Regions from separate parts of the Fictibacillus sp. S7 genome, predicted to be linked through region 2. Evidence: a T-box and tRNA genes for the amino acid it is inferred to sense, from the RefSeq annotation. Region 2 holds a T-box; the other holds one or more tRNA genes.

Region 1 (14,291 bases), 930 kb from region 2:
CCTTTGCGGTGGAGGGACCAGTTTTCCTGAGAAACTACAAAATTGTTTTTCGCTTCCTCGCCCATTATTTCCCCTCCTTCTTTGTACATGCTCATTGTTTTATTTGAATGGTAATGGATCAAATTGATAAAAGAACCACCCGCTTTTTGAATGTAAAAAGGGTTGGTTACACTATCCTATGCAAGATAAGACGAGAGTTGCTATGTAATTGGCACATTTTATAAAGAACCGTAAAAAAATAAAAGCATCCCATGGCAAGCCATGGAATGCTTTTTTTATTTCGTGTAGTTGTTAAATGCGACTTTGCTTTCTGCCATATCACTGCATGCGGATTGACAGCCTTTCTTCATTGAACAGGTCGCGCATTTTCCTTGTTTGCTTTTTTTCACAAAACGAAAGATAGTAAAACCTGCGTATCCAAAAATCAGTATTCCGAGCAAAATATTAAGCAGCATTTATACTCCCTACTTTCTGGTTAAACTTAAAATCCGAGCAGCTTGCCGCCCTGGTATATGATCAATGAAACAATATAGGCGATCAGCAGGGCATAGATGATGGAAAACCACGTCCACTTGGCAGATCCTGTTTCTTTTTTGATAACAGCCACTGTCGCCAGACAAGGGACATAGAGCAGCAAGAATGCCATAAAGCTGTAAGCCGATAATGAGGTGAAATGGTGGGCCATGACTCCTTGCAATGTATGAAGATCCGGCGCAACATAAATGATATTCATGGTAGAAACAACGACTTCTTTGGCCAGGAAGCCGGTGATCAACGCAGCACCTGCCTGCCAGCTGCCAAACCCGATCGGTTCAAACAGCGGGGCGATGGCTCCGCCGATCAATGCAAGGAAGCTTTTATTCATGTCCACACCCAGTCCGCCGGGACCTGCATAACTGAGGAACCAGATGATAACAGATCCTCCGAAAATAAACGTACCTGCTTTTTTGATGAAGCCTTTGCCCTTCTCCCATGTATTGCGCATCAATGTACGCCATTGAGGAATACGATATGGAGGAAGCTCGATCACAAACATCGAACTTTCCTCTTTCAAAATGGTGGAAGAGAAAATCTTCGCCAGCGTTAGTGCAATCACGATACCAAGGAGGTAGAGCGAAAGGACAACAAGTGCCTGGTTTTGTGTGAAAAAGGCACCCACGAACAGGCTGTACACCGAGAGTCTCGCGGAACAGGACATGAGCGGTGTGAGTATGATGGTCAAAAGCCTTTCCTTTGGCTGTTCAATGGTACGTGCCGCCATAATTCCGGGTACATTGCATCCAAACCCGATAATCATCGGGATAAAGGCTTTTCCGTTCAGACCAATGCTCTCCAGCGTTTTATCCATCACCATGGCAATTCTCGCCATATATCCAGAATCCTCAATAAAGGAGATCAGGAAGAACAGGATCATGATTTGCGGAACAAAGACAAGAACGCCGCCTACACCGGCAACAATCCCATCGAGAATAACGGCCTTAATAAAGGCAGAAGCTCCTGCGGCTTGAAGCATTGACGTCAGGCCGTCAGTGAGCGGTCCCGTTAAGAACGCGTCAAGCATGTCTGAGATCGGGCTGCCAAGCCAGTCAAACGTCAATTTGAAAATCAGGTACATAAAAAGGATAAAAATTGGTATCCCCAAAAACTTGTTGGTCACGATGTTATCGATCCGGTCGGTCAATGTATAGGTGACTTCTTCGCCTTTTTGAAGGGAAACATCAAGCACTCCTTTTATATACTCCGCCCGTACGGCGCGGATATGATAGGAAAGTGATTTGGCCCCCTCTTCGGATTGAACCTGTGCCTCGGTTTCTGCAAAAATGCGTTGAAGCTCAGCTTCAGGCATCATTGTTTTCAGCAATGCATGCACCACTTCATTTCCTTCAAAAAATTGAAGAGCAAGCCAACGTTTTGGCGGCAAATTTTCGGCGTCCGGCATTTTTGCCACGAGCGTCTCCATCGCTCTTTCCAGCGGCTGACCATATGAAATATACAAGGGCTTGTTCTCTTGTTCTTCATTGGTTAAAAGCCCTGCAAGCTCTTTACAGCCGGATCCTGTACGGGCCACTATCGGCAAAACGGGGCTTTGTAATCTCTCGGACAGTTTCTTTTCATTAACCATGATTCCGCGGCCCTTGGCTACGTCAACCATGTTCAGCCCGATCACTACAGGTTTTCCATATTCGAGAAGCTGAATCGTTAAGTATAAGTTTCGTTCAAGCTGGGAGGCGTCAACGATATTGAGAACCATGGAAAAATTCTCTTCAATCAAAAAGCGGGTTGCCACCCCTTCATCCCTGGACAAAGGATTAAGTGAATATATTCCGGGCAGATCGATAAGATGCCCTTTTTTATTATTCAGCATGCCGACTTTCTTCTCTACCGTTACACCTGACCAGTTCCCAACGTATTCATACGAATTGGTGAGAATATTAAATAAAGAGGTTTTTCCGGTATTCGGATTTCCGGCAAGTGCGATTTCAATCATGAATGGCACACCTGGATCAATTTGGCTTCACTTCTGCGAATGCCCACCCACTGTCCGCCGGCTTCCACCGCAAACGGACCTCCAAATGGGAGGATTCGTTTAATGCTGATTTCCGTTCCTTCCATGATACCCAAGTCAAGCAATCTTCTTCGTACAAGTACATTCACATGTTCCGTATTGGTGATTTTTGCTTTTCCGCCAGCTTTAATGTCCGTTAATACCATATATAGCACCTCTGAGAGAATGATAATTATTATCAGTATTTTAATCTCATTATATGAGATTGATTCTCATTAGTAAATAGATATTTTGAATTTCCAAACAAATTCCGCAAAAAAACCTGTCCAGGTCATCCCGGAGCAGGTTTTTCGCAACGATTATTTATCTTTTTTTGCTTCTTCATCCTCAAATTGATCCGGATCAGGCATTTTTCCGCTTTTTTTCACATTTACGTTGGTGGACATGTGTTCCATCACTTTTCCATGCTCTTTCATTTCTTTTAAATTTGGTGTCATGGAGCTGTTTTTTGGTTTATCGATATAATCCTGTTCTCTGGACATAACCATCACCTCTTGCCTCCACTATTCCCAATACTCCTCGTCAATAAACTACTTTATGACTTTCAATTCCTCCATCGGCCAATAACGCAGGTTCACTTCCCCGACGATTTTGCTTTCATCAACCAGCCCGATGTGCCGGCTGTCAATGCTATGAAGCCGGTTGTCTCCCATCACAAAAACCTTTCCTTTCGGGATCACCTTTTTCCCGGTGACTTCTTCCAGCGTAAAATCTCCCGTCAGGTTCCCGTTGGTCACCTGTTTTTTATAATCATCCAAGTAAGGTTCATCTACCTGTTTGCCGTTGATAAAAAGATGATCGTTTATATACTCGATGTGCTCTCCCGGCATACCGATTACCCGCTTGATGTAATCCTCCTGCGAATTTGCATGAAACACGATTAAATCAAATCGCTTAGGTTCACCTATATTGTAGCCTAATTTATTTACAATCAGCCTGTTCCCGTTTTCGATCGTAGGCATCATTGATTCTCCATAAACAACGTACTGCTCAAATAAAAAGTTTTTTATTAGCAACGCTAGAATAAGTGCAATTCCAATGGCTTTGATCCAATCCCATAATTGGCTGCTCTTCTCCCTGGAACTCATCCTTTCACTTCCTTTTTGTTAGCGTATAGTATTAATTTACCACTATAGTTTATCATATTACAAGGTATTCTCCTCCTGTTTGGTTTTTATTCTTATGTGTAATGTGTTCTGCTGACAACCTTTTTAAAGATAAAAAAACGCATCCCATTTTTACAAAGGGATGCGTTTTTTACAGTTACCGGTTTAACAGGCTTCCTACATATTTCAGTAGTTCATTCGCTGATGTCGTATTATACCCATGCTCATCCACGAGACGGGCGATTACTTCATTCACCTTTTTCAGTTGTGCTTCATCCGGTGTTTTTGAGGATGTTGTAATCTTTACCACGTCTTTTAGGTCAGCAAACAGCTTTTTCTGAATCGCTTCTCTTAACCGTTCATGAGAATTATAATCGAATTTCTTTCCTTTTCTGGCATACGCTGATATTCGGATCAATATTTCTTCCCTGAAGGCTTTCTTGGCATTTTCAGAGATCCCGATTTGCTCCTCAATGGATCGCATGAGTTTTTCATCCGGGCTCATTTCTTCACCTGTGAGCGGATCTCTCAGCTTGTTTTTGTTGCAATAAGCTTCAACGTTGTCGAGGTAATTGTCCATCAGTGTCTTGGCAGACTCCTCATAAGAGTAAACAAATGCTTTTTGAACCTCTTTCTTGGCAATCTCGTCATATTCTTTTCGGGCAAGAGAGATAAAGTTAATAAAGCGTTCTTTATCCTCTTTCGTAATGGACGCATGATGATCCAGTCCATCCTTCATCGATCTGAGCACATCGAGTGCGTTGATGGAGGTTATCTCTTTGCGGATGATGGCAGACGAAATCCGGTTGATGACATACCGCGGATCAATACCGCTCATGCCTTCATCGGCAAATTCTTTTTGAAGATCTTCGAGATCAATATGATTATAACCTTCCACGATTTCACCATCATACAGCCTCATTTTCTTGATGAGGTCCATGCCCTGCTTTTTGGAATCCATCAAGCGGGTAAGTACCGAGAAAATGGCCGCCACCCGAAGCGCATGAGGAGCAATATGAACATGGGACATGTCACTTTCTTTAATCATTTTTTCATAAATGCGTTCTTCTTCCGAAACCCTCAGATTGTAAGGGACACCCATTACGATAATTCTCGAATGAAGAGCTTCATTTTTCTTGTTGGCGATAAACGAACGGTATTCCGATTCATTGGTGTGCGCCACAATCAGCTCATCAGCCGAGATAAGGGCAAAACGTCCTGCTTTAAAGTTGCCTTCCTGCGTTAATGATAAGAGATGCCAGAGGAATTTTTCATCACACTTCAGCATTTCCTGGAATTCCATCATCCCCCGGTTGGCTTTGTTCAGTTCTCCGTCAAAGCGGTAAGCGCGGGGATCCGATTCTGAACCGAACTCTGCAATGGTGGAAAAATCAATGCTGCCGGTTAAGTCGGCAATATCCTGTGACTTCGGATCGGACGGACTAAACGTTCCAATCCCTGTCCGTTTATCCTCGGAAAAAAAGATTCTCTCCACTATTACATCTTCAATGCAATTGCCATATTCCTTTTCAAGCCTCATAGTGTTCAACGGGGAGAGGTTGCCTTCAATTCGAATGCCAAATTCCCGGTAAAAATCATCTCTTAAATGATGCGGTATGAGGTGCAGCGGATCTTCGTGCATCGGACAACCTTTAATGGCATAGACTGCCCCTGCCTCTGTTTTCGAATAATCTTCCAGACCCCTCTTAAGCATGGTGACAATGGTGGATTTCCCTCCGGAAACTGGCCCCATCAGCAAAAGTATCCTTTTTCTCACGTCCAGCCGTTTGGCTGCAGGATGGAAATACTCCTCCACCAGCCGCTCGATTGAATCTTCAAGTCCAAAAATCTGGTTGTTAAAAAAGTTATACTTCTTGGTTCCGTTCACTTCCTCTATTCCAGCATCTTTAATCATATTATAGACTCGGGAATGAGCGGACTGAGCGACATAGGGACGTTCCTTTAAAATCTCAAGGTATTCTCCGAAGGTACCTTCCCAGGCAAGACGCCTCTCTTCTTCACGGTGCAATTGGATTTTACCTAAAATATCCATGTGTACCCCCTTGCGTAGTGTTTGCATCCTTCGTTTGTTAATCTACTTTATGCGAGGATGTCCCCAATCATTCAACTTGTTTTATGAATTTCGCAGGATTGCCATATTGCCACAGAATTTAATGAATGATAGTGGTTTTAGTATGGGTATGATACGAGTTGAAGAAATAGTCTTTTCTTTTTGAGGCTGTGTTTGCCGTTGTACGATGACAGCGGTTTCGTTATAATAAAAGAAGATACGGAACCATTACACCAAAAGGAGGAGACCGCATGAGTTTTATCCTGATATTAGGAGTTATGCTTACGTTCTTGACCGCTATTTTCACTGCGGGATACAATGATAATCCTGGAGCCAAATAATCAGTACATATAAAAAAACGCCCCGAGCCCGGGACGTTTTTTTATTTATTTCACCAGCAGCTTATGTGAGCGCCGGAAAACCTTGCTGGCGCAATGCTTCATAAATTAAAATGGCGGCTGTATTGGAAAGGTTCAGCGACCGGATGTTATCATTCATCGGCAGCCTGAAACAATACTCCTCGTTTGCCTTCAATAATTCATCCGGCAATCCGGTTGTCTCCCGGCCAAATACAAAAAAGTGATCCCTGGCCGGCGCGCTGTAATCCATATCGGTATACCGCTGCTTTCCAAACTTTGTAATATAGTAAAACAATCCTTCCGGAAACCGTTCAAACAGTTCTTCCAGCGAATCATAGTAATGAACATTTACATGTTCCCAGTAATCAAGACCTGCACGCTTTAGCTGTTTGTCATCCGTTGAGAAGCCAAGCGGCCGAATCAGATGCAGTGAAGTGCCTGTTCCCGCACATGTACGGGCAATATTCCCTGTATTCGCCGGGATCAGCGGCTGATAAAGAACTACATGTAAACCCAAAACTCTCACCTCGTATACTTATATCTTCATTATTATAGCACTTTTATGAAGAATTAGCCCTGAGGTGGGACTTTACGTAATATGAAAGAACTTATATTTAATTTTCGGAGTATAAGCCGTAGAGTCTTCATACCTCCAATACCTCATCCGGCTGTCCGTGGAATGGGCATTTACCAGCGGCTCGCCCGAAGAATCCTTCCCCACGACAATGGTGGTATGCTGCCAGTGACCGTCGCCGTCAAAATCATAGCAAATAACATCACCCGGGATGAGCTGACTGGCAGAGGATTTCTCCCTCGCCTGGAGGGTTGCCTTTGATCCGCTTAAATACCACCGCATGGCGTTGGCCACTGTCCAACTGTAGCTCCAGTCATGATACTTAAACCACCACCCTTTGGAACGTGTCCCGTGATGGGCCATGGGAATGCCTCCCCCCGCATGAAGGCACTGGGAGATATAGTTTGTACAATCAACATCAAATGACTTGTAGGCTGGATTGTACGTATTCCACCATCGCTCGGCATACTGTACCGCTGCAAGCCGATCGTACGTATGCTTTCGAGGTTCAGGCGGATCCGTTTCCCTTTCGATCTTCACTTTTTCTTTATGCTTCCCTTCAGGATTCAGCAGCTGGTCGCTGATCAGCACGTCGTCTTTAAACACAGCCCGCCTCTGCTGGATCCACTCCTCAACATAAAAATCGAATCCATGCCGGATTAAATTGCTGAAGTGAAGTACATAATCTACCTGTCTCGTATCATTAAAAACCGAATGCCTGAGAACCTGCGCCTCCACATTATTATTGACAAGAACCGCATTCCTTTCATGCAGTGCCTGTTTTTTCCTTGCAAAGCTTTCCCTTTCCTCCATCGGAAGCTGAACACTATCACTCCAGTTCTCATTGACCATCCAGTCGGTCAGCTTTTGGACATAAAATTTGAGATGTTCCAGCCAGTTCATATGGCACCTCCACTGCTGCAAAAGTAACGTACTATTACCATATGAATCAGAGCCAAAAAAAAAGAACCGTCAAAATAAACGGTTCAGGAAGACTTAGGTATAAAGTTTTGAAGCTCGATGTTTAAAAGCAGCTCTTTTTTATCCAGACCCCCGCCGTAACCGACCAGGGCGCCATTGCTCCCTACCACACGATGACAAGGAATAATGATCGGAACTGGATTTTTATTGTTTGCACTGCCTACAGCTCTTACTGCTTTTGGTGCACCAATTCCTTGAGCAATGTCTTTATAGGAACATGTGGCACCATAGGGAATTCCCTTAAGCTCCTCCCACACTTTTATTTGAAAAGGAGTGCCATATAAATCCAAAGGAATAGTAAACTGTTGGAGATTCCCGCTGAAATAACTTGCAAGCTGATCAACAACCGGTTTGAGTTCTTCCGGTGAATGGATCAGTTCCCCCTTAAGATAGTGCTTTGACATCCAGGATTGAAGGGATGGTAAATTTTCTTCAAGGCTCCCAAAGTCAATCCGGCAAATGCCGTTTTGTGTAGCGATAACAGTCAGGGGGCCCATGGGGCTATCCATTTCCTCGTAAGAGAATAAGGTTTTGATATTACACATAAAAATCCCTTCTTTTATTTTCTTGGTTTCTATACTAACGGACATGTAGTTGCGATGCGATTAGTGTATGCCTTGATTTTGAATCATTTGAAGGCCTTTGTTGATCTCAGCTGCCACATTTCCGTCATTTTCTTGTTCTTTCGCCGAAATAAGCTCGTTTTCCGCCGCCTCTGAGCCTATTTTACCGAGTGCCCAGGCAGCGGTTCCGCGAATAACAGGCCTTTGGTCCTCCTTCATGAGCTGCGCCAAATCTCCGACAGCACTGGTATCCTTAAAATGGGCAAGCGCAATGATGGCATTTCGTTGAATCGGCTTTTTCCCCCTCCAGGAACCGGACACATGGCCGAACTTCTCCTTGAATTCCCGGTTGCTCATCTTCAGTAACGGCTTTAATAAAGGTTTTGCAATTTCAGGATCCGGCTCCATTTCGGGATGAAGGTGAAAATCTTTTCCTTTATTTTTAGGGCAGACCGTTTGGCATGTGTCACAACCATACAACCGGTTGCCGATCTTTTCACGATATTGATCAGGAAGAAAATCCTTAGTTTGTGTTAAAAAGGCGATGCATTTGTTCGAATCGAGCTGTCCCCCTTGTACGAGAGCGCCCGTAGGACAAGCCTCCACACAGATGTTGCAATCTCCGCATTGGTCTGTGATGGGCGTATCAGGCGGAAGATAAACCGTCGTCAGCATCTCTCCCAAATAAACAAATGAACCAAACTCCGGCGTAATGGTTGCGCAATTTTTTCCGCTCCAGCCAATTCCGGCACGTTCTGCCACCGCACGATCAGACAGTTCGCCGGTATCCACCATCGACACAGAACGGGCATGCGGGGCTTTTTCAGCGATAAATGCTTCCAAAAGCCTTAATTTCTCACGCAAAATATGATGGTAATCCACACCCCAGGAAGCTCTGCAAAATATTCCTCTTCTCGCTTCCCTTGTACTTTGTGGAGCATCTTTCATCCTGGAAGGATAAGCAAGAGCAATCGAGATGATGGTGTTCGCTCCCTCAAGCAGCAGCTGGGGATTCGTCCGTTTCTCGATATCTTTTTCTTCGAATCCAGATTGGTATCCGTGGTTCTGCTGTTCCTTCAGCCTTTCCTTCAGTTCCGCAAAGACATCCGCGGCAGCAAACCCAATCTTGTCGATACCAATTGATTTACTATATGCAATGAGTTCTTCTTTTAACTGGGCGCCTGTCATGACTGCACCTCCTTTCTCCTTAAATGGATGATTTCATCTATGGTAAACTAACTATAAAATAAAGCTATAAGATAAGGGTGAAAAGTTGATGATTAAACTGGCAGAGGACATAAAAAAGCTTGTTCCTTCCTTTAAAATGGGCGTAATACTATATCATGATATCGTGATTGAAGAATCACCGCAAATGCTAAAAGGCAGATTCCAATTATTTCTTGAATCCCTGAAACTAGATGCTCTTGAAAAGGCGGCGGCCGACCACCCGGGTATACAGGAATGGCGTCAGGTCTTCAAAAAGCTCTCCATGGATCCGTCCCGCTACAGGCCTTCCTCTGAAGCTCTCCTGCGCCGTGTATATGGCGGCAAGGACGTAGCACTGGTCAATTCGGCCGTTGACGTAAATAACTTCTTTTCCCTTCAATATGGTATACCTTTAGGGATTTATAATGCAGATGGGGTTCATGGAGACGTTGAAATTAAAATAGGAGCTCCTGGAGATCAATATGAAGGGTTAAACGGTCGTTTAATGAACATGGAAGGGAAACTTCTGTCAGCAGACGAAAACGGCGCATTTGGAAGCCCTATCGTCGATTCCAAACGCACCATGACAGGAGAACAGGTCAAAAATGCCCTCCAGCTCGTTTACCTCAGACCCTCCATGGCGGACGATGAGGCCCAAAAACTGCTATCAGCGATAGAGAAAATGTTTGTTCAAATCCACGGCGGTTCCTCTGACTCCTATCTCATCCAATAAAAAAAGCGCAGGACTTCATTTAAAACGAAGTCCTGCGCTAAAACCTACAACTGCCTTGATACCAATATAATCAGCGTGTATTAAAAATATGACAACCTTCCATTACTTTTTATGAAATCAGGAATTTTTACACGATGTATTAAAACCATAAAAAAAGAAGTGCACCATTTATGCACTTCTTTTTACCGTAATAGTTAACCTACTTCTTCCCCAGACTCGTTCCCTCGTTTCGACATTTCTTTAACTCTAACTTGCTCATTCAGTTTAGCTGCTTCGTCTAAATACTCGGTTTGAATCCCGCTTTTTACAGCCCAATAATAAAACACAAGGGCTAAGCATGCAATGAGAACCATATCCCAGCCAAATGGAATGATGTTGGCTCCTCCAAATTTTTCACTTCCCAGGTAGGAGATAAACATCATGCAGATTAAGTAAACAACCATCCAGAGTCCTGCCAGGAAATTCGTTTTGAAACCTTTCCATTTCTTTCTCGCCTGATAATAAAAGTAAATCGGAAGGCCAATCAAAATAAAGAATAGCACCTGTCCAGTCAGCGGCCATCTTGCCCAATACAGCGTTAAAGAGGCAAAGACGAACCCGCATGGTGCGATGATGCTTAGTGCTTTAACACGTAATGGACGATATAGATTCCTGCCTGTCCGTCTTAATGTCATGACGGTAACTGGGCCGGTGATATAAGAGATAAGGGTTGCTACTGAAATAACTTCTGCTAGTACCCCCCAGCCTCTAAAGACAAACAGAAACAGAAAACATACAGCAAGATTTAAATACATAGCAGGACGAGGCACACGGTAAAAAGGGTGAACCTTTCCAAACACTTCTGGTAAATATCCGTTCTTTTCCATTCCGTAGATCATTCTCGCTGTGGTGGCCGTATACGTAGTTCCTGTGCCGGAAGGAGAAATGAATGCATCACAATAAAGTAGAATGACAAGCCAGTTAATGCCCAGTGCAATGGCCAAATCGGCAAATGGCGAATTGAAATTTAAATGATGCCAGCCTTTAGCAATCGTGGCAGGACTGACAGCCCCGATAAAGGCCACTTGCAATAAAATGTAGATAACGGTTGCGATCAGAAGAGACCCTACAACTGAAAATGGAATAGTGCGGCCGGGATTCCTTGCCTCGCCCGCCATATTAATGGGGCTTTGGAAACCGTTGAACGCGAATACAATCCCTGAAGTAGCTACGGCAGTTAGTACACTGGCCCATCCATAAGGAGCTAAACTGTGCCCGGATGTAAAGTTCTCCCCATGAAATCCTACGAAAAGAAGCGCTCCAACCGTGAGTCCAGGAATAACAATTTTAAAAATTGTTATCAGGTTATTTGCTTTGGCAAACAGGCTGACTGCCCAATAGTTCAAAAAAAAGTAAATCAGCATCAATACTGAAGCGATAAGCAATCCTTTCCCGGTAAGGGTGCCTTCCGTCACTAACGTGTGCGTCCACCTTGCCCATTTCCACGGCCATGAACTCATATATTGCACAGAGGCGATTGCTTCAACAGGAATAACAGAAACAATGGCAATCCAATTGGACCAGGCTGCAAGAAATCCTACAAACGATCCATGAGAATACTGTGTGTATTTCACCATACCTCCGGCTTCAGGAAACATGGCGCCTAATTCAATATAAGAAAGCGCTATAAATAAAATAACGATCATGCCGATGATCCAGGAAAAAACAGCGGCTGGACCGGCGATTTGTGCAGCTCTCCATGCCCCAAATAACCAGCCGGATCCAATGATCGATCCGAGCCCGACCATGGTCAGGGCAAAAGTTCCCATCTTTCGTTGCAAATCACTCATTCATGAAACTCCCTTCCAAATTTTAAAGAGGAATACTGAATATGATTACCGACAGCCTTCCATCTACAAATTTCGCCTTTTTTTTACATTTGTTTAGGGTAGAGCACATAATTGGCAAAGTGTTTATTCTTTTGTGAACAATTTGAGAGTGGAATAGTATTAGGCGCCAAATGCACGTATATTAGTATGCGATAATGTAATGGAGAAAAAACGTATATCTCTGCGTACTGAAAAAGTATAAAGAAAAAAAACGTTCCTTGCACTGTGCAAGGAACGTCTATATTTAACGTTATTATGTTATGTAATGGTACCGGTGGTCGGGGTCGAACCGACACTCCCAAGGGAACACGATTTTGAGTCGTGCGCGTCTGCCAATTCCGCCACACCGGCATGTGAAAAGTAAAGCTGGCAGTGTATTTAATTGGTGCCGAGGGCCGGACTCGAACCGGCACGGTAGTCACCTACCGCAGGATTTTAAGTCCTGTGTGTCTGCCAATTCCACCACCCCGGCTGGGTGGTATGTAGTGGAGGCGGCAACCGGATTCGAACCGGTGGATAAGGGTTTTGCAGACCCTGGCCTTACCACTTGGCTATGCCGCCATTTAAAGATCATATAATTGGAGCGGAAGACGGGATTCGAACCCGCGACCCCAACCTTGGCAAGGTTGTATTCTACCACTGAACTACTTCCGCATATATGGCTGGGCTAGCAGGATTCGAACCTACGAATGACGGAGTCAAAGTCCGTTGCCTTACCACTTGGCTATAGCCCAATCATATGGGGCGACCGATGGGAATCGAACCCACGAATGCCGGAACCACAATCCGGTGCGTTAACCACTTCGCCACGATCGCCATATGGCAGGGGCAGTAGGAATCGAACCCACACCAAAGGTTTTGGAGACCTTCGTTCTACCTTTAAACTATGCCCCTAAATCAAAATAAATGTGCTAAAAATTAGATGGTGGAGGGGGACGGATTCGAACCGCCGAACCCAAAGGAGCGGATTTACAGTCCGCCGCGTTTAGCCACTTCGCTACCCCTCCATGAGAGACAAAACCTATTTTAATACATATCCATGTATTCTTCAAGAGGAAATTTCTTACACTTCGAACAAAAAGGATAGTGGTGCCGGCTAGAGGACTTGAACCCCCAACCTACTGATTACAAGTCAGTTGCTCTACCAATTGAGCTAAACCGGCGCCAAAAATGGTGGCTCGAGACGGAATCGAACCGCCGACACGAGGATTTTCAGTCCTCTGCTCTACCGACTGAGCTATCGAGCCAAAACTTCTTATTAAAGATAAAATGGCGGACCCGACCGGGATCGAACCGGCGATCTCCTGCGTGACAGGCAGGCATGTTAACCGCTACACCACGAGTCCATTTGGTTGCGGGGACAGGATTTGAACCTGCGACCTTTGGGTTATGAGCCCAACGAGCTACCAGACTGCTCCACCCCGCGATGATATTAAGATTACGGACGATGTGTCCGAGTATGAGGAACTCTTCCTCTACCAGTATTTTCTTAGAAGTGTATGCGTCGAGTTTACTCGCAGCTTAATCGTGCTGTAGCGCTCGTTGCTCCACCCCGCGATGATAATCAATATATTAAGATAAAATGGTGGAGGATGACGGGTTCGAACCGCCGACCCCCTGCTTGTAAGGCAGGTGCTCTCCCAGCTGAGCTAATCCTCCGAAAGGTTTATATGTATAAGTTTTTTTCTTCGAAAAAAACATGGTGACCCGTACGGGATTCGAACCCGTGTTACCGCCGTGAAAGGGCGGTGTCTTAACCGCTTGACCAACGGGCCGTATGTTAAGTAATTATGGCGGAGAGCAAGGGATTTGAACCCTTGATACGCGGTTAACGTATACACGATTTCCAATCGTGCTCCTTCGGCCACTCGGACAGCTCTCCATATAATGGCTCCACAGGTAGGACTCGAACCTACGACCGATCGGTTAACAGCCGATAGCTCTACCACTGAGCTACTGTGGAATAATATATATGCCCGGCAACGTCCTACTCTAACAGGGGGAAGCCCCCAACTACCATCGGCGCTGAAGAGCTTAACTTCCGTGTTCGGTATGGGAACGGGTGTGACCTCTTCGCTATTGCCACCAGACATCTATCGATTTGTGATCAACGGCGATTTTCTTCGTCAGCTTCACTCCTCCTCTTCCTCATGTACGGTAAAGTACACTCCGGAGAGTCGTCGTTTTGCTTCCTCGAATCTCTTGTCGCTGACAAATCTTTTGTTTTTGAGGCATATTCCCTCAAAACTAGATAACTTCATCCA
Region 2 (14,291 bases):
AAAGTCTTCCCTGCGATAGAAACGCTGCCTTTTTTCTGTATCTGTGTCTTCATAATCGATGGGTTCGACTTCAAGTATGATCGGCTTTCGCTTTTCTTTCAGCTGCTGCAGAAGTTTTTTTCCAAGCCCCTGACCTCTTGACTCTTTTGCTACAAATAAATAATCAATAAAGATAAAGTCGTCCAGTTCAACATACATTAATACATGATGAGGACCTTCATCTTTATGGTAGATGTCTCCTTTATCCTTCAAAAGGAGTTCCATGTGTTCTTTTGATTTCATTTCCTCAATCGGAAAGTATTGATTCAATTTGTCATACCAGTTCATAATAATAAGCCAGCTCCTAACGCAGTTATTTAGTTATAGAGTTAGTAAATTTACCACCAACTAGTTTTCCCTCTTTCCAAAGGGATAAACATCTTATACAATGAAGAGGAATGAATGCCTTTTCACTGGAGGGGATTTGATGGCCTTGTTTTTCCGGGATTTGCTTCTGCTCGCCGTTTTTGTCATCGGTTTAACCGCATTCATGGGGATCATTTCACATTGGTTTTCACTTAAGTTGTTTGGCGGAAAGTCGGTTTTAAAATTTGTGGATCGTACCAAATCGTTTCAGTCAAGCTGGAGAAATGTAAAAAGAAGAGACCTTTGAACAGCTTCTACTTTACGGGAAGTTGTTTTTTTGTGAAGATAAAGATATTACTTAGAAGATTTTAATTACATACTAGAGGTGGATACATGCATATTAACATACGTACCTTTATACAACAACTTCGACAAGAAAATGAACTAATTGAAATAAATGCACCGGTTGACCCTTATCTTGAAATCCCCGAAATTCATCGGAGAGTAATTGACGAGCAGGGTCCTGCTTTGCTGTTTACCAATGTAAAAGGCTCAGATACCCCTGTGGTAACCAATTTATTCGGCACAATCCGGCGCGTGGAGCTCGCATTCGGTCCCAAACCAGAAGTTCTCGTGCAGCAGCTGGTTGACTCAATCGATGATCTCCTCCCTCCTTCCCCGTCAAAATTATGGGGAAAAAGAGGAATGATAAAAGATGTTTTGAAAATAGGAACACGAGCAGTTAAACCTTCTAAAGCTCCTGTTATGGAGCACTATACAACAGACGTTAATATGAAGAAGCTGCCTGCCTTGACAGGATGGCATCTGGACAGCAATCCTTTTATTACGCTTCCTCTTGTGTATACGGAGCATCCCGGAAAACATGAACACAATCTTGGTATGTACCGAATTGAAATTAAAGAAGAAAAGAAAACCGGGATTCACTGGCAGATTCATAAGGGCGGCGGCTTTCACCACTATGAAGCAGAGCAGATGAATCAAAAGCTGCCTGTGACATTATTCCTTGGAGGTCCACCCGCGCTTACCATCAGTGCCATCGCCCCGCTTCCTGAAGCTGTCCCTGAGCTTATGTTCACTTCCATGCTCATGGGTGACAAGCTGAATCTTACTCACGCTCCCGGGTATCCACATCCATTGATCGCAGAAGCGGAGTTCGCGTTTGGCGGTTATGCGCCTCCGCATGTTAGAGAACCAGAAGGACCGTTTGGAGACCATTATGGCTATTATTCATGGGCACACGATTTCCCTGTTTTTGAAGTTGGCCGGATGTGGAAGCGTAAGGATGCCATCTACCCTGCTACAGTCGTGGGAAAACCAAGACAGGAAGATTACTTTATCGGAGAATACCTGCAACGCCTTATGAGCCCCCTTTTCCCAGTGGTAATGAACGGGGTTAAACAATTGTGGACATACGCAGAAACAGGCTTCCATGCCCTTGCTGGTGCAGTTGTCCGTGAATCCTATTATAAAGAAGGACTTGCCCATGCGCTGCGTATTATGGGTGAAGGCCAGCTGACGTTAACTAAGTTCTTGATGGTGACGAATAAAGATGTGGATTTGCAGGATTTTTCTCAGTTGCTCGAAGCTGTGCTTGAGCGCTTTTTGCCTGAGCGTGATCTCCTCATCCTTAACGATACCTCGATGGACACCTTGGACTATACGGGGCGAAAATTCAACACCGGCAGCAAAGCGGTCATGACAGGCCTTGGTGAGCCTGTCAGAGAATTGCGGAGGACCTATGATGGTGCAACCATTCCGGGTATTCATGATGTCCAGCTGTACTGTGGAGGGTGTATATGCCTTTCCGGTCCATCTTTTGAAGACGATCCTGATTTTGCTGAAAAACTGTTGGCAACTGCAGCTCGGCAGCTTAGCGACTGGCAGCTTGTTTTCCTGGTGGATGATGCCTCCATTGCAGCTTCTCAATCACAATTTTTATGGACCACCTTTACCCGGTTCGACCCTGCCTTTGATCTGTATGCGAAACATGAGGTGGATCGGAATAAATTAAAATACAGCGGCCCTATCATTATTGATGCACGAATGAAACCTTTTTATCCTGAAACGGTTGAAACACGGCCAGATATCAATGAATTGGTAACCAAGCGCTGGAAGGAATATTTTTAATAAAGAAGGGAGAAATCCCTTCTTTAATTTTTGTTCAAATGAGAGCGCTCCCAATTATTTTACATTTTTATTTGTTGATACACCTCCATTTTGGTGGTATAGTATATAACAATATACATTTCTGGAGAAACAAGCCCTCTGAATAAGGTGGGTTTTTTTTAAAAGAACAAAGGAAGGAGAAATTGCGATGAGAAATGTAACATTAACCGATATTTTTCAGCAACCATCCGCCCAAAAGTACTTGAACAGGTCTGGTGTTGTTCATGCGATTGCTACCGCCTATCATGCCTTATCGTTTGCAAAAGAGTATGGAGTCGATCCTGATCTTGCCACAAAAGCGGCATTGTTGCATGATGTCGGACACTATACCTGGTATACGAATGGCCAATGGGACTACTCGCTTTACAAAGAGAATGATATCCATGCGATAAAAGGAGCGGAACGGGCACATAAGCTGCTGATCCGGCTTGGAGAAGATCCTCGTAAAGCCAAAGAAATTGCTTTAGCCATTTTACTTCACACCGATTCCTATCTTCCAAAAGGACAGCTGGACCTGTTGCCTCTTCAACGGGTAGTAGCATTGGCAGATGAAGCAGACGAAGAGCCAGGCGGAATGCATCATTATCGAAATCTGGATATGAAGACCGCACTTTCCCGCATTAAAAAATTGGACCGATTGGTGGATGCTCAATATGAGACTGAAAATCTAAAACACTCCGTATAAACAAATCATACGGAGTGTTTTTTATATTTTAATGAAGGATAAATCCTATCGCGTTTTCACTGGCATAAGTTCCAATGGTACTTCCAAAGCGTGTAAATGTAACCGATTTAAATTTAGAGAATGAGAAAAATTCGCCAAACTCTTTGATTACTTCCTGTTTTGACGGAAGGCTGTGAATGATAAAGAGTTCTTTCTCAGGATGCTGATGGTGCCAATCCTGCAGGATCTCTTTCAGCTTGCAAAGTCCCTTTTTCTTTCCCCTAAACTTCCCCACTGTTTCAACGATTCCATTTTGTACTGATAGGAGCGGTTTAATATTTAAAAATTCCGCAATAGCACCTTGAACTGCTGAAATACGCCCGCCCTTTTTAACATTCTCCAATGTCTCCAGGAGCACGTAAGCAATAATGGTTTCCTTTTGTTGTTCAATCTCCTCAACAACCTGCTTTGCATTTTTGCCTTGGCAGACCAGAGAGTCTGCAAGTTTAATCAACACTTGAACCCCTGCAGAAGCAGTACCTGAATCGATAATGTGGACTCTGTTCTGGACCTTTTCATCAAGCATCCCTTTAGCAATGGACGCGCTTTGCACAGTTCCGCTCAAATTCGATGAAAGCCCTACATATATAAGCTCATTCCCTTTTTCAATCTCTTTTTGGAATACATTCAAAAAGGCTTGCGGGGATGGCTGGCTGGTTTTTGGAAGGTGTTCTTCTTTTGCCATTCTCTCGTAAAACATATCCGTGCTGATCGTTTCGCCATCTAAGAAATGGTCGCTGCCAAACGTAATATTAAGAGGAACGACGGCTAAAGGAACGGATAACGCATGATGCTCTGCACAATAATCGCTGGCACTATCCAGTACAAACGTAATATTCATTCAATGACCTCACTAGAAAAGATTCCTTGCTTCCTTAACATAACACAATACGATCTCCCGATATACAGGAGATCGCTGTATTTACTGCTGTTTATTCTCAGTGTTCAACTCATTGTCATAAAGATGGCAAGCTACCCAGTGGCCTTCCCGCGCTTCCAACCATTTCGGTTCTTTGCTGGCACACACATCCATTGCGTGCGGGCACCTTGTACGGAACCGGCAGCCGCTTGGAGGGCTGATCGGGCTAGGGAGATCGCCTTCAAGAATGATACGCTCCCTGCTGCGTTCCACTTCCGGATCAGGAACAGGAATAGCGGAGAGAAGAGCCTGGGTGTAAGGATGCAATGGTTCTTCGTAAAGCTCATCACTTTCTGCCAGTTCTACAATGTTACCAAGATACATCACACCTACACGGTCAGAAATATGCTTAACCATGGAAAGGTCATGCGCGATAAACAAATACGTTAGACCGCGCTCTTTCTGAAGTTTCATCATCAGGTTGACCACTTGAGCCTGAATGGAAACATCCAGCGCTGAAATTGGTTCATCCGCAATAATGAAATCCGGGTCTACAGCAAGTGCACGGGCAATACCGATACGCTGGCGTTGTCCGCCGGAAAACTCGTGCGGATAACGGCTCGCATGTGCACGGTTCAAGCCTACTGTTTCAAGAAGCTCATAGACTCTTTCCATACGTTCTTTATCGTTTTTTGCCAGACCGTGGATGTCTATTCCCTCGGCAATAATATCCTTGATTGTCATCCTTGGGTTCAATGAAGCATACGGATCCTGGAAAATCATTTGCATGCGGCGGTTAAACGACTTTAAATCTTTTCTGGACTTTTTGCCATGAACATCCTTGCCTTCAAAGGTCACATTCCCGCCTGTGGCTTCATAAAGGCGGATGATGGTTCGTCCTGTCGTGGATTTTCCGCATCCGGATTCTCCAACCAGTCCGAGAGTCTCTCCTTTATATATATCAAAGCTGACATTATCAACCGCTTTTAAGACAGCATTTTTCCCAACATTGAAGTGCTTTTTGAGATTTTTTACTTCCAATAATTTTTCTCGTTCAACGACTGCCATTAACGGGCACCTCCTACTAATGCGGCTTCAGGCGGTTCAACCTGAGGCGCACGCTCATCCAGAAGCCAGCATGCCGTTTTATGCGTGGAAGTAACATCGGTCACATCCGGCATGTTGTCTACACACACCTGCATTGCATAAGGGCAACGGGCAGCAAAAGGGCAGCCTTTTGGAGGATTAAGCAAGTTCGGTGGTGTACCTGGAATGGCCATTAATTCTTTATCCGCAGAATTCAACTTCGGCATGGAAGATAATAACCCCCATGTATACGGATGCTTTGGATTATAAAAAACTTCATCGGTTGTTCCTGTTTCAACAATGGTGCCGCCATACATAACGGCTACCCGCTGAGACAGATTCGCCACTACGCCAAGATCATGCGTGATTAAAATAATGGCAGTTCCTGTCTTTTGCTGCAAATCTCTCATTAAGTCGAGAATCTGTGCCTGAATGGTTACATCAAGAGCTGTTGTTGGCTCGTCGGCAATCAATACCTTAGGGTTACATGCCAGCGCAATGGCAATCACCACACGCTGTCTCATCCCACCTGAAAATTGGTGAGGATATTCATTAATACGAAGCTCGGGATTTGGAATACCAACCAATTTCAACAGATTGATCGCACGTTCCTTCGCTTCATTTTTGGATAAATTCTGATGTTTTCGAAGGCCTTCCATGATCTGCTTCCCAACTGTCATCGTCGGGTTAAGAGAAGTCATCGGGTCCTGAAAGATCATTGAAATTTCAGAACCGCGAATTTTTTCCATCTCACGGTTGGAAAGCTTGGTAAGATCTCTTCCTTCAAAAAGGATTTCTCCTTCTTTAATTTCACTCGTTTTTTCAGGCAGCAATCTCATGATGGATTTTGAAGTAACGGATTTTCCGGAACCTGATTCTCCTACAATTGCAAGAGATTCTCCTTTTTCAAGATGAAGATTGACCCCCCGGACAGCTTTTACTTCGCCTGCAAACGTATGAAAGGAGACATTGACATTATTTAGTTCTAGAATATTTTTCATCTATTTCTCCCCCTATTTACGCATCTTAGGATCTAGTGCATCACGCAAGCCGTCACCGAGAAGGTTAAAGCTGATCATAATTAAAGAAATAATTACAGCCGGGTACAATACAAGGTGCGGATAAATTTGCAATGATTTAAACCCTTCGTTTACCAATGATCCAAGAGACGCAGTCGGCGGTGAAATCCCGAGACCAATGAAGCTTAAGAACGCCTCTGTAAAGATTGCACTCGGAATGGTAAACATAGATGTAATGATGATGGACCCTAAAATATTTGGAAACATGTGCTTGGTAAGGATTCTTGAACTCTTCGCACCAAGCGTAACAGATGCAAGAACATACTCCTGAGTTTTCAACTTTAAAATCTGTCCTCGTACGATACGTGCCATCGTCGTCCAGCCGGTAATAACCATAGCGAATGTAATTGAGAGGATACCTGGATCAAGAATCAGAATCATCAGAATAACAACAATCAGGTTAGGGATACCAATAAGAATCTCGATAATCCTTTGCATGATATTATCCGTTTTTCCGCCATAGTAACCTGAAATAGCACCGTAGGCGACACCAATCACCATGTCAATGGCAGCCGCCAAAAACGCGATGTATAAGGAGATCTGTGTTCCTTTCCATACCCTGACGAACTGGTCTCTTCCCAGAGCATCTGTACCAAACCAATAGTAATTGTCTTTTTGGTTTTTCATTTTGTACTGATCTACACCGCGGATGTCTACTCCATCGAGACCGAGGAAGCCTACCTTTTCAAGAACAGGAACTCTTGGAGGCAGGTTGGTACGGCTTGTATCCTGGTCATCAAAGCCGTTATGGCTGAATAGCGGTCCAAGAAATGCAAGGAGCAAGATTGCCACAATGATGATCAGCCCTGCAACGGCTCCTTTGTTTTCAAACAATCTCCTTCTGGCGTCCTGCCAGAAGGAGGTACTTTCTTTTGTGATTTTTTCGGCATCGTCCGAAGACCTGACCGCAGGTTGGAATAAGTCGTTGTTTAGTTGTTTTTCATGCATGCTCATTATCCCTTGCCTCCTGCAACCCTGATTCTAGGGTCAATTACTCCGTATAAAATATCCACAATCAGTATGACGATGATAAAGCACACACTGTAAAAAATGGTCGTCGCCATAATGACTGGATAGTCATTCAATGTTATAGATGAAACAAATTGAAATCCTAAACCAGGAACAGCAAAGATTTTTTCGATGATCAGCGTTCCCGTGATCAGGTTTATAGCTAATGGCCCCAAAATAGTCACCACAGGAATCAATGCGTTCCGGATGGTATGTTTCCAAATTACGACCAAGTTAGAAAGTCCTTTGGATTTAGCAGTTGTAATATAATCTTGTCCCAACACTTCAAGCATTTCCGTTCTCATGAACCTGGCCACAGTTGCTATAACAAAAACAGATAACGAAAGTGCTGGCAGAACATGATATTTCGGACCGTCCCAAAGGGCAACGGGCAGCCATTCTAACTTAACCCCTACGTAATATTGTAAAACTCCTGCAAAAACAAAGGATGGAATGGATATTCCCAATACCGCAATCAGTGATGACAAATAATCAATTGATGTATTGTGCTTTAAAGCTGCAGCAATTCCCAAAATTAAGCCAATGATCGTTCCTATAATCGTTGCTTCAACACCAAGAACAGCGGAAGGCCCGATTCTTTCAGCAATCATGGTAGAAACAGGACGGTTGTCATATTGGAAGGATACACCCATGTCTCCTTTAACCAGATTACCCATGTAGTTGAAATACTGAACAGGGACGGGATCATTCAATCCATACTTTTCATTCAAAATAAATTTTTGTTGATCTGTCAGTTTCTCCTCATTGTTAAACGGAGAACCTGGCAGCAGCTTCATAAGGAAAAACGTAAATGAAGTAATAATAAATAGTGTGATCAGCATGTAAAGCAATCGTTTTAGTACGAAACGAGCCACTATTGCACCTCCTAAAAAAATAAACCCCTGCTTAATACCTATATCTCTATATTAAGTGACAAAACAATATCCTACAATAGTTTCGTTAGAATTTTCGACAAATTTTTACTAATAAGTCATTTGCAGTTAAAAGGAGAGTATATGGCTAACTGACATATACTCTCCTGGTACATCTATAAAACCCTAGTTTTTACTTAACGTCCCAATCTCTGTAGCTATAATCCCCACCAAATGAATGGTTGTGGATATTTTTAATATTTGATTTTGTGATAAATGCATATCCACGTTGGTACATAGGGCTGATTGCCGCATCGTCTTCGATTAGGATTTTTTCAGCTTGCTGCATCATTTCCCAACGTTTTTTAAGATCTGTTTCAGATGAAGCCTTTTTAATTAGCTCATCATACTTTTTGTTGGAGTAGTTCATTTCGTTGTGAGAACCACCCGTTACAAACATGTCAACGAATGTCATTGGATCTGGGTAGTCAGGTCCCCAACCAGCGTATGAAATGTCATAATCCAAGTTTTCCTCAAGCTTAAGCTTTTGCTTGAAAGGTTGAGCTTTGATTTTCAGAGATAGACCAGGAAGGTTTTTCTCCAATTGGTTTTTGATGAACTGTGCATCTTTTTGTGCCGTATCAGTGTCATAGTTAAGAAGAGTAAGACTTACCTTTTTAACTCCAAGCTCTTTCAAGCCTTTTTCCCAATATTCTTTTGCTTTCTTAGCGTCACCTTTGTTCATGTCGCCATTTTTCTCACGGAAGTCAGCTCCGTCTGGACCGTTAACAAACTTGGACGGCACCAAGAAATATGCAGGAACAGATCCGTTATTCAACAATACGTCTGTTAATTGCTTCTTATCCCAGCCCATGTCAATCGCATGGCGGATGTTATTGTTTGCTAGTGCTTTGTTCTTTTGGTTCATACGAAGGAAGAACACAGAAGATTCAGGCACTGTGCTGAAAACGTCTTTTTTATCTTTATATTGGTCAACATATTCCGCAGAAATTGTTGTGCGGTCTAGTTTTCCAGTTTCAAACAAGTTAATACGAGTTGCTTCGTCTTTAAGGATGTTTACGTTGATTTTATCAACTTTTACATTCTTCTTGTCCCAATATTTATCGTTCTTTTCCAATACCCATCCTTTTTCATGCTCCCATTTTGTAAGAGCGAAAGGACCGTTGTAAAGAGCTTTGTCAGCTTCTAAAGCGTATTGTTTCCCTTGTTCTTTAACAAACTTTTCAGGTTGTGGATAGAAAGTCGGGAATGAAAGAACCGCTTTTAAGTAAGGTTTTGCACTGGTTGGACCAGCGAACTTCACTTCAATTGTATGATCGTCAATAGCTTTGATACCAAGCTTATCCGTTTTGTTATACATTGGATCTTCAGGGTTTAGAATTTTGTCAGCATTCAGGATGCCTGCAACTTGATAGATGAAAGAGTATTGAGTAGCTGTGTCTTTGCTTACAGCTTTTCTCCAGGCAAAAACATAATCGTTTGCTGTTACAGGATCACCATTGCTCCAAACAGCGTCATCGCGAAGTTTAAATACCCAGGTCTTGCCGCCATCTTTCTCTTCTGGTTCTTCGGCAGCCCCGGACAGAACTGGCTCATCCTTGTCGTTCAAGGTATAAAGACCTTCGTATACATTGTTTGCCAAGTTTAGAGAAACTTGATCGTCTGCCATGATGTTGTCAAGATACGGGATTTCGGAAGTTTCCATAAGGTTTAGGACCTTTTCTTTAGAACCCCCACCTTTACTTGAACTGTCCCCGCTCGCTTTTTCCTCTTTTTTACCGCTGCACGCAGAAAGGAAAACGCTCAAAACGAGCACAATCGTTAGTAATAACGACCATTTTGACTTCTTCATTGATTGACCTCCCCTTTTTCTGTTTACCTAATTAGTGAGCCAAAGCTTCGTGAATTATCAGACATTTTGCCCACATTCGTATTATACAAGTTTTCATACTATTATGCATATACTTTTTTTTACGACTTTTACAAAAAGCCCAATTTATTTACGTTTCTTTAACAAAAAATAGGACTAAATACCTACGATTGTTCAGTGTTTTCATCCCTTCTGTTATCCATTAAATTCCATCAAAATGTGCAAAATATCCTCCTTTCTTACCCTTCGTTTTTTATATTTTCTAATAACTCTGAACCTATATGCACTCTTCTTCAGTAAACGTTCGGATAATTGATAGGTATAAAGTAGTATGCCTGCATCTTCTGTTCATGGTAAAATGAATAATACAGCTATGAATTTGAAAATGATGGGAGTAAATCGATGTCACGTTTTTCGGCTTCAGCACTATTGACCGCAGGGTCTGTTTTACTATCACTTTTCATTGAATTTTTGTCGGATAAGAAGCTTCATCTCATTCATGTGGTGGACAACCTTTTTATGGTGGGGCTTGCTCTGGTCCTGATCGGCTTAGTGTTATTTGTTGTTAGGGGCGGATTCTTCGATCTTTTTTCAAAGACAGTCAAAAAAGTGATGAAATCATTCTCGAAGTCAGCCGAGTACGCAGAGAGCCAGGAAGAAGCCTCAAACTTCAGCCTGTCCGAACGGGTATCTGGCAATTTTGTCTTTCCTCTGCTTTGTTCCGGAGCTGTGTTGTTTGTTTTTTCTAGTCTGGTTGCAATTCTATTGTAATTTTTATATACTATTTTTAACTGAATGAATAATAATTAAAGGCGATGATAAAGAAAAGTACATGTTTTTGAAGCTCGCAGAGAGCCTGTGGCCGGTGGAAACAGGCAGTGAATGAACATGGAATGGGCTTTTGAGCTCCTGTCTGAACATTGTTTAGTAGGAACAGGCGTGTGTGTCCGCACGATAGAAAGGGCGCCGTATGACAGTACGGGTTAGAGATATTCTTTTTTTATGGAATAACAAGGGTGGCACCACGGTCCATTCGTCCCTTTTCACGGGATGAATGGGCCTTTTTTGTATGTATATAAATTATTTAAAGGGAGAAGTTTTATTATGGCAACTATTTTTTCAGGTATCCAGCCAAGCGGTACGATAACATTAGGGAATTATTTGGGGGCCCTGCAGCATTTTGTGGACTATCAAGAGGATAATCACTGTTATTTCTGTGTGGTGAATCAGCATGCCATCACTGTTCCGCAGGATCCGGTTCAGTTGAAAAAGAACAGCCGCAGCCTTGCTGCCATGTACCTCGCTGTCGGCATCGATCCCGAGAAATCCACTCTTTTCATTCAATCGGAGGTTCCTGCCCACACCAAAATGGGATGGGTTCTGCAATGTGTCGCGTACATCGGAGAACTGGAGCGTATGACGCAATTTAAGGATAAATCCAAAGGCAAGGATGCCGTTTCTGCAGGGTTACTGACCTACCCACCGCTCATGGCTGCCGATATTCTCCTTTATGGTACGGAGCTTGTTCCTGTCGGAGATGATCAAAAGCAGCACATTGAGCTGACACGTGACCTAGCCGAACGATTCAATCATAAATACCGTGAAATCTTTACCATTCCGGAGCCGCGCATTCCTAAAGTGGGAGCAAGGATTATGTCTCTTGTTGATCCTACGAAAAAAATGAGCAAATCCGATGCTAATGTGAACGCGTTTATTTCTATTTTGGATGATGAAACGGTCATCACCAAAAAAATCAAGCGTGCCACTACGGATTCCGATGGTGTTGTAAAATATGATAAAGAAAACAAACCCGGCATTTCGAACCTATTAACCATCTACTCACTATGCTCAGGCGAATCCATCGAGGAACTGGAAAGAAAGTATGAAGGAAAAGGTTACGGAGATTTTAAAGAAGGAGCGGCAAGAGCAGTCGTCGGCCGCTTAAAGCCAATCCAGGAACGCTATTACAGATTGATCGAATCTGAAGAGCTTGATCATATCCTGGATCACGGAGCCGAAAAAGCGAATCGCGTAGCAAACAAAATGCTGAACAAAGCGGAACGTGCCATGGGATTGGCCAGAAAACGTATATAACAGAAGAAAGCCTCCGCATGAAGCGGAGGTTTTTTCGTGCACAAGTGATTTTTCATAAGCGGGGCTCAAAAAGGAGACTCTTTAGCAGAGCCTCCTTTCTTTACTCAGTTTACATGTGTTCCATTTTCGAGTTCCCAAATCTTTTCAAAGTAGGGCTGACCTTTTACAAGCCGTTCGCAAATGGCGTAATGATGATTGCTCCAGCCGTCCTTGATTTCCGAATACAATGCTGCCCATGCTTCTTCAAATTCCATCGATTGAATCTTCATATACTCTTCTGGCATCCACTCGGTATACCAGTATCTCACCTCAGCCACATTCTGTGTCGTATGCAGCTGGTCGAGCAACATGAACAAAAGCTGCTTCAGCTGCCGTTCCTTTCTTGTCAGTCCTCTCATCACAACCGGTTCAGGCGAAAGAATATGATGCTCTTTTTCTTTTATATCCGGAGTAAATGTGTAGGAAACGGTCTCCATCTGCTCTGCCATTTCATACACGAGCTGTTCCTGCCTTGGGATCAGCCTGCTTTTTCGGATGGGAATACGGTAGCCCATTGTATCTATCACCATGGTTTTCTTTTCATCAGTGATGATAAAGCAATGGTCCAGTTGAACTCTCTGGTTGTTTTTCCTCACGTATGCTTTCTGGTGTACTTCATCTAAAAGGGAGTCTGGAAGATCGTTGAGTTCGTTTTCGATGTAGTGAAACAGTGAAGACTCTAATTTAACGATTGGCACCTGATCCAAAAGCTCGATGAAATCGTCCTTCCTCCACTCATGAAACTCACAAACGTTATAGCCATTTTCTTCACCTTCAAACCAATTCACCCAAACATCTCGTAAATATAACATTTGCTACCCCTCACTTACCGATTTAGTTAAAAACAGTATAGTCAGAGGTTGTCCAAAATATTCTTTTGAAAGAAGAATTATCTAGAGCAAATAAAAAAAGATGGCTGATTGCGATCAACCATCTTTTTACTCTTACTCGCTGTATTTTTTAAAGATCAAGGTTGCATTATGCCCACCAAAGCCCAAGGAATTACTTAGAACGGTTTTCACTTCCACTTTCCTGGCTTGGTTTGGTACATAGTCCAAATCACACTCAGGATCTGGTGTTTCATAATTGATCGTAGGTGGAATAATTCCATTCTGAATCGATTTTACTGAGAAAATAGCTTCGATTCCACCTGCTGCTCCCAACAGATGACCGGTCATGGATTTAGTGGAGCTGACAGCTAGTTTGCGTGCATGATCACCAAAGACTTCCTTGATGGCCATCGTTTCAAACTTATCATTATAATCAGTGCTCGTTCCGTGAGCATTGATATAGTCGATTTCTTCAGGTGCCATTCCGCTGTCCTGTACAGCCTGAGTCATCGCACGAACGCCGCCTTCCCCGCCAGGAGCTGGTGCCGTAATGTGGTATGCATCTCCTGTTCCTGCATAACCCACGATTTCAGCATAAATTCTGGCTCCGCGTTTTTTTGCAAATTCAAGGTCTTCAAGAACCAGGATTCCTGCACCCTCGCCAATAACAAACCCGCTGCGGTTTGCATCAAACGGACGGCTTGCAGTGGCAGGATCGTCATTATAGGACAATGCTCCAGCCTGACAGAAGCCGGCAAGCGCCATATCGGTAATTGGAGCTTCCGTTCCTCCGCAAATCATGGCGTCCGCATCTCCACGCTGAATGACTTTAAATGCATCGCCAATAGAGTTGGCCCCTGAAGCACACGCTGTTACAGTACAAGAGTTCATTCCTTTAGCGCCCAGCATGATGGAAACCTGGCCTGCTGCCATATCGGGAATCATCATCGGTACGAAAAACGGGCTGACCCTGCGGTATCCCTTTTTCTCAAAAATGCGGAATTGCTCTTCATGCGTATCCATGCCGCCAATTCCGGAACCGATCCACACACCTACACGAGGTGCGATTTCGTCTGTAATATCAAGCTCGGCATCGGCTACTGCCATTTTTGACGCAGCGATGGCAAATTGAGTGAAGCGGTCCATTTTTCTCGCTTCTTTACGGTCCATATATTCATGAGGATCAAATTCTGTTGCTTCTGCAGCAACTTTTACCGGGAATTTTTCCGGATCCCTGCGAGTTAACGGGCCAACACCTGATTCACCGGCAATGATTC

What was found. The T-box of region 2 lies ahead of trpS (tryptophan--tRNA ligase). A T-box ahead of a tRNA ligase gene usually reads a tRNA of that ligase, here a tRNA-Trp.
Region 1: it has a tRNA-Trp gene. The T-box ahead of trpS (tryptophan--tRNA ligase) is inferred to sense a tRNA for this amino acid. The anticodon was not compared.

The regions. Positions count from the first base shown of each region.
Region 1 is NZ_QJKL01000001.1:2,335,923-2,350,213, forward strand. Features, by position in the region: gene yhbH (sporulation protein YhbH) at 1-65, opposite strand, end outside; gene DMO16_RS11970 (FeoB-associated Cys-rich membrane protein) at 276-455, opposite strand; gene feoB (ferrous iron transport protein B) at 482-2,488, opposite strand; gene DMO16_RS11980 (FeoA family protein) at 2,485-2,712, opposite strand; gene DMO16_RS11985 (hypothetical protein) at 2,866-3,048, opposite strand; gene lepB (signal peptidase I) at 3,097-3,654, opposite strand; gene DMO16_RS11995 (PrkA family serine protein kinase) at 3,830-5,725, opposite strand; gene trmL (tRNA (uridine(34)/cytosine(34)/5-carboxymethylaminomethyluridine(34)-2'-O)-methyltransferase TrmL) at 6,146-6,619, opposite strand; gene DMO16_RS12005 (amidase domain-containing protein) at 6,692-7,579, opposite strand; gene DMO16_RS12010 (methylated-DNA--[protein]-cysteine S-methyltransferase) at 7,663-8,202, opposite strand; gene queG (tRNA epoxyqueuosine(34) reductase QueG) at 8,263-9,408, opposite strand; gene DMO16_RS12020 (B3/B4 domain-containing protein) at 9,497-10,159, shown strand; gene DMO16_RS12025 (APC family permease) at 10,354-11,988, opposite strand; tRNA gene DMO16_RS12030 (tRNA-Leu) at 12,294-12,378, opposite strand; tRNA gene DMO16_RS12035 (tRNA-Leu) at 12,411-12,499, opposite strand; tRNA gene DMO16_RS12040 (tRNA-Cys) at 12,514-12,588, opposite strand; tRNA gene DMO16_RS12045 (tRNA-Gly) at 12,607-12,681, opposite strand; tRNA gene DMO16_RS12050 (tRNA-Gln) at 12,687-12,761, opposite strand; tRNA gene DMO16_RS12055 (tRNA-His) at 12,768-12,843, opposite strand; tRNA gene DMO16_RS12060 (tRNA-Trp) at 12,848-12,921, opposite strand; tRNA gene DMO16_RS12065 (tRNA-Tyr) at 12,951-13,034, opposite strand; tRNA gene DMO16_RS12070 (tRNA-Thr) at 13,115-13,190, opposite strand; tRNA gene DMO16_RS12075 (tRNA-Phe) at 13,199-13,274, opposite strand; tRNA gene DMO16_RS12080 (tRNA-Asp) at 13,298-13,373, opposite strand; tRNA gene DMO16_RS12085 (tRNA-Met) at 13,377-13,453, opposite strand; tRNA gene DMO16_RS12090 (tRNA-Val) at 13,611-13,686, opposite strand; tRNA gene DMO16_RS12095 (tRNA-Glu) at 13,728-13,802, opposite strand; tRNA gene DMO16_RS12100 (tRNA-Ser) at 13,819-13,909, opposite strand; tRNA gene DMO16_RS12105 (tRNA-Asn) at 13,916-13,990, opposite strand; rRNA gene rrf (5S ribosomal RNA) at 14,002-14,117, opposite strand.
Region 2 is NZ_QJKL01000001.1:1,408,654-1,422,944, forward strand. Features, by position in the region: gene DMO16_RS07145 (GNAT family N-acetyltransferase) at 1-327, opposite strand, end outside; gene DMO16_RS07150 (hypothetical protein) at 467-652, shown strand; gene DMO16_RS07155 (UbiD family decarboxylase) at 739-2,493, shown strand; gene DMO16_RS07160 (HD domain-containing protein) at 2,681-3,217, shown strand; gene DMO16_RS07165 (DegV family protein) at 3,246-4,097, opposite strand; gene DMO16_RS07170 (ABC transporter ATP-binding protein) at 4,179-5,183, opposite strand; gene DMO16_RS07175 (ABC transporter ATP-binding protein) at 5,183-6,202, opposite strand; gene opp3C (oligopeptide ABC transporter permease) at 6,215-7,228, opposite strand; gene opp3b (oligopeptide ABC transporter permease) at 7,234-8,163, opposite strand; gene DMO16_RS07190 (peptide ABC transporter substrate-binding protein) at 8,354-10,033, opposite strand; gene DMO16_RS07195 (DUF3899 domain-containing protein) at 10,454-10,822, shown strand; T-box leader at 10,858-11,095, shown strand; gene trpS (tryptophan--tRNA ligase) at 11,156-12,145, shown strand; gene DMO16_RS07205 (YjbA family protein) at 12,250-12,996, opposite strand; gene fabF (beta-ketoacyl-ACP synthase II) at 13,129-14,291, opposite strand, start outside.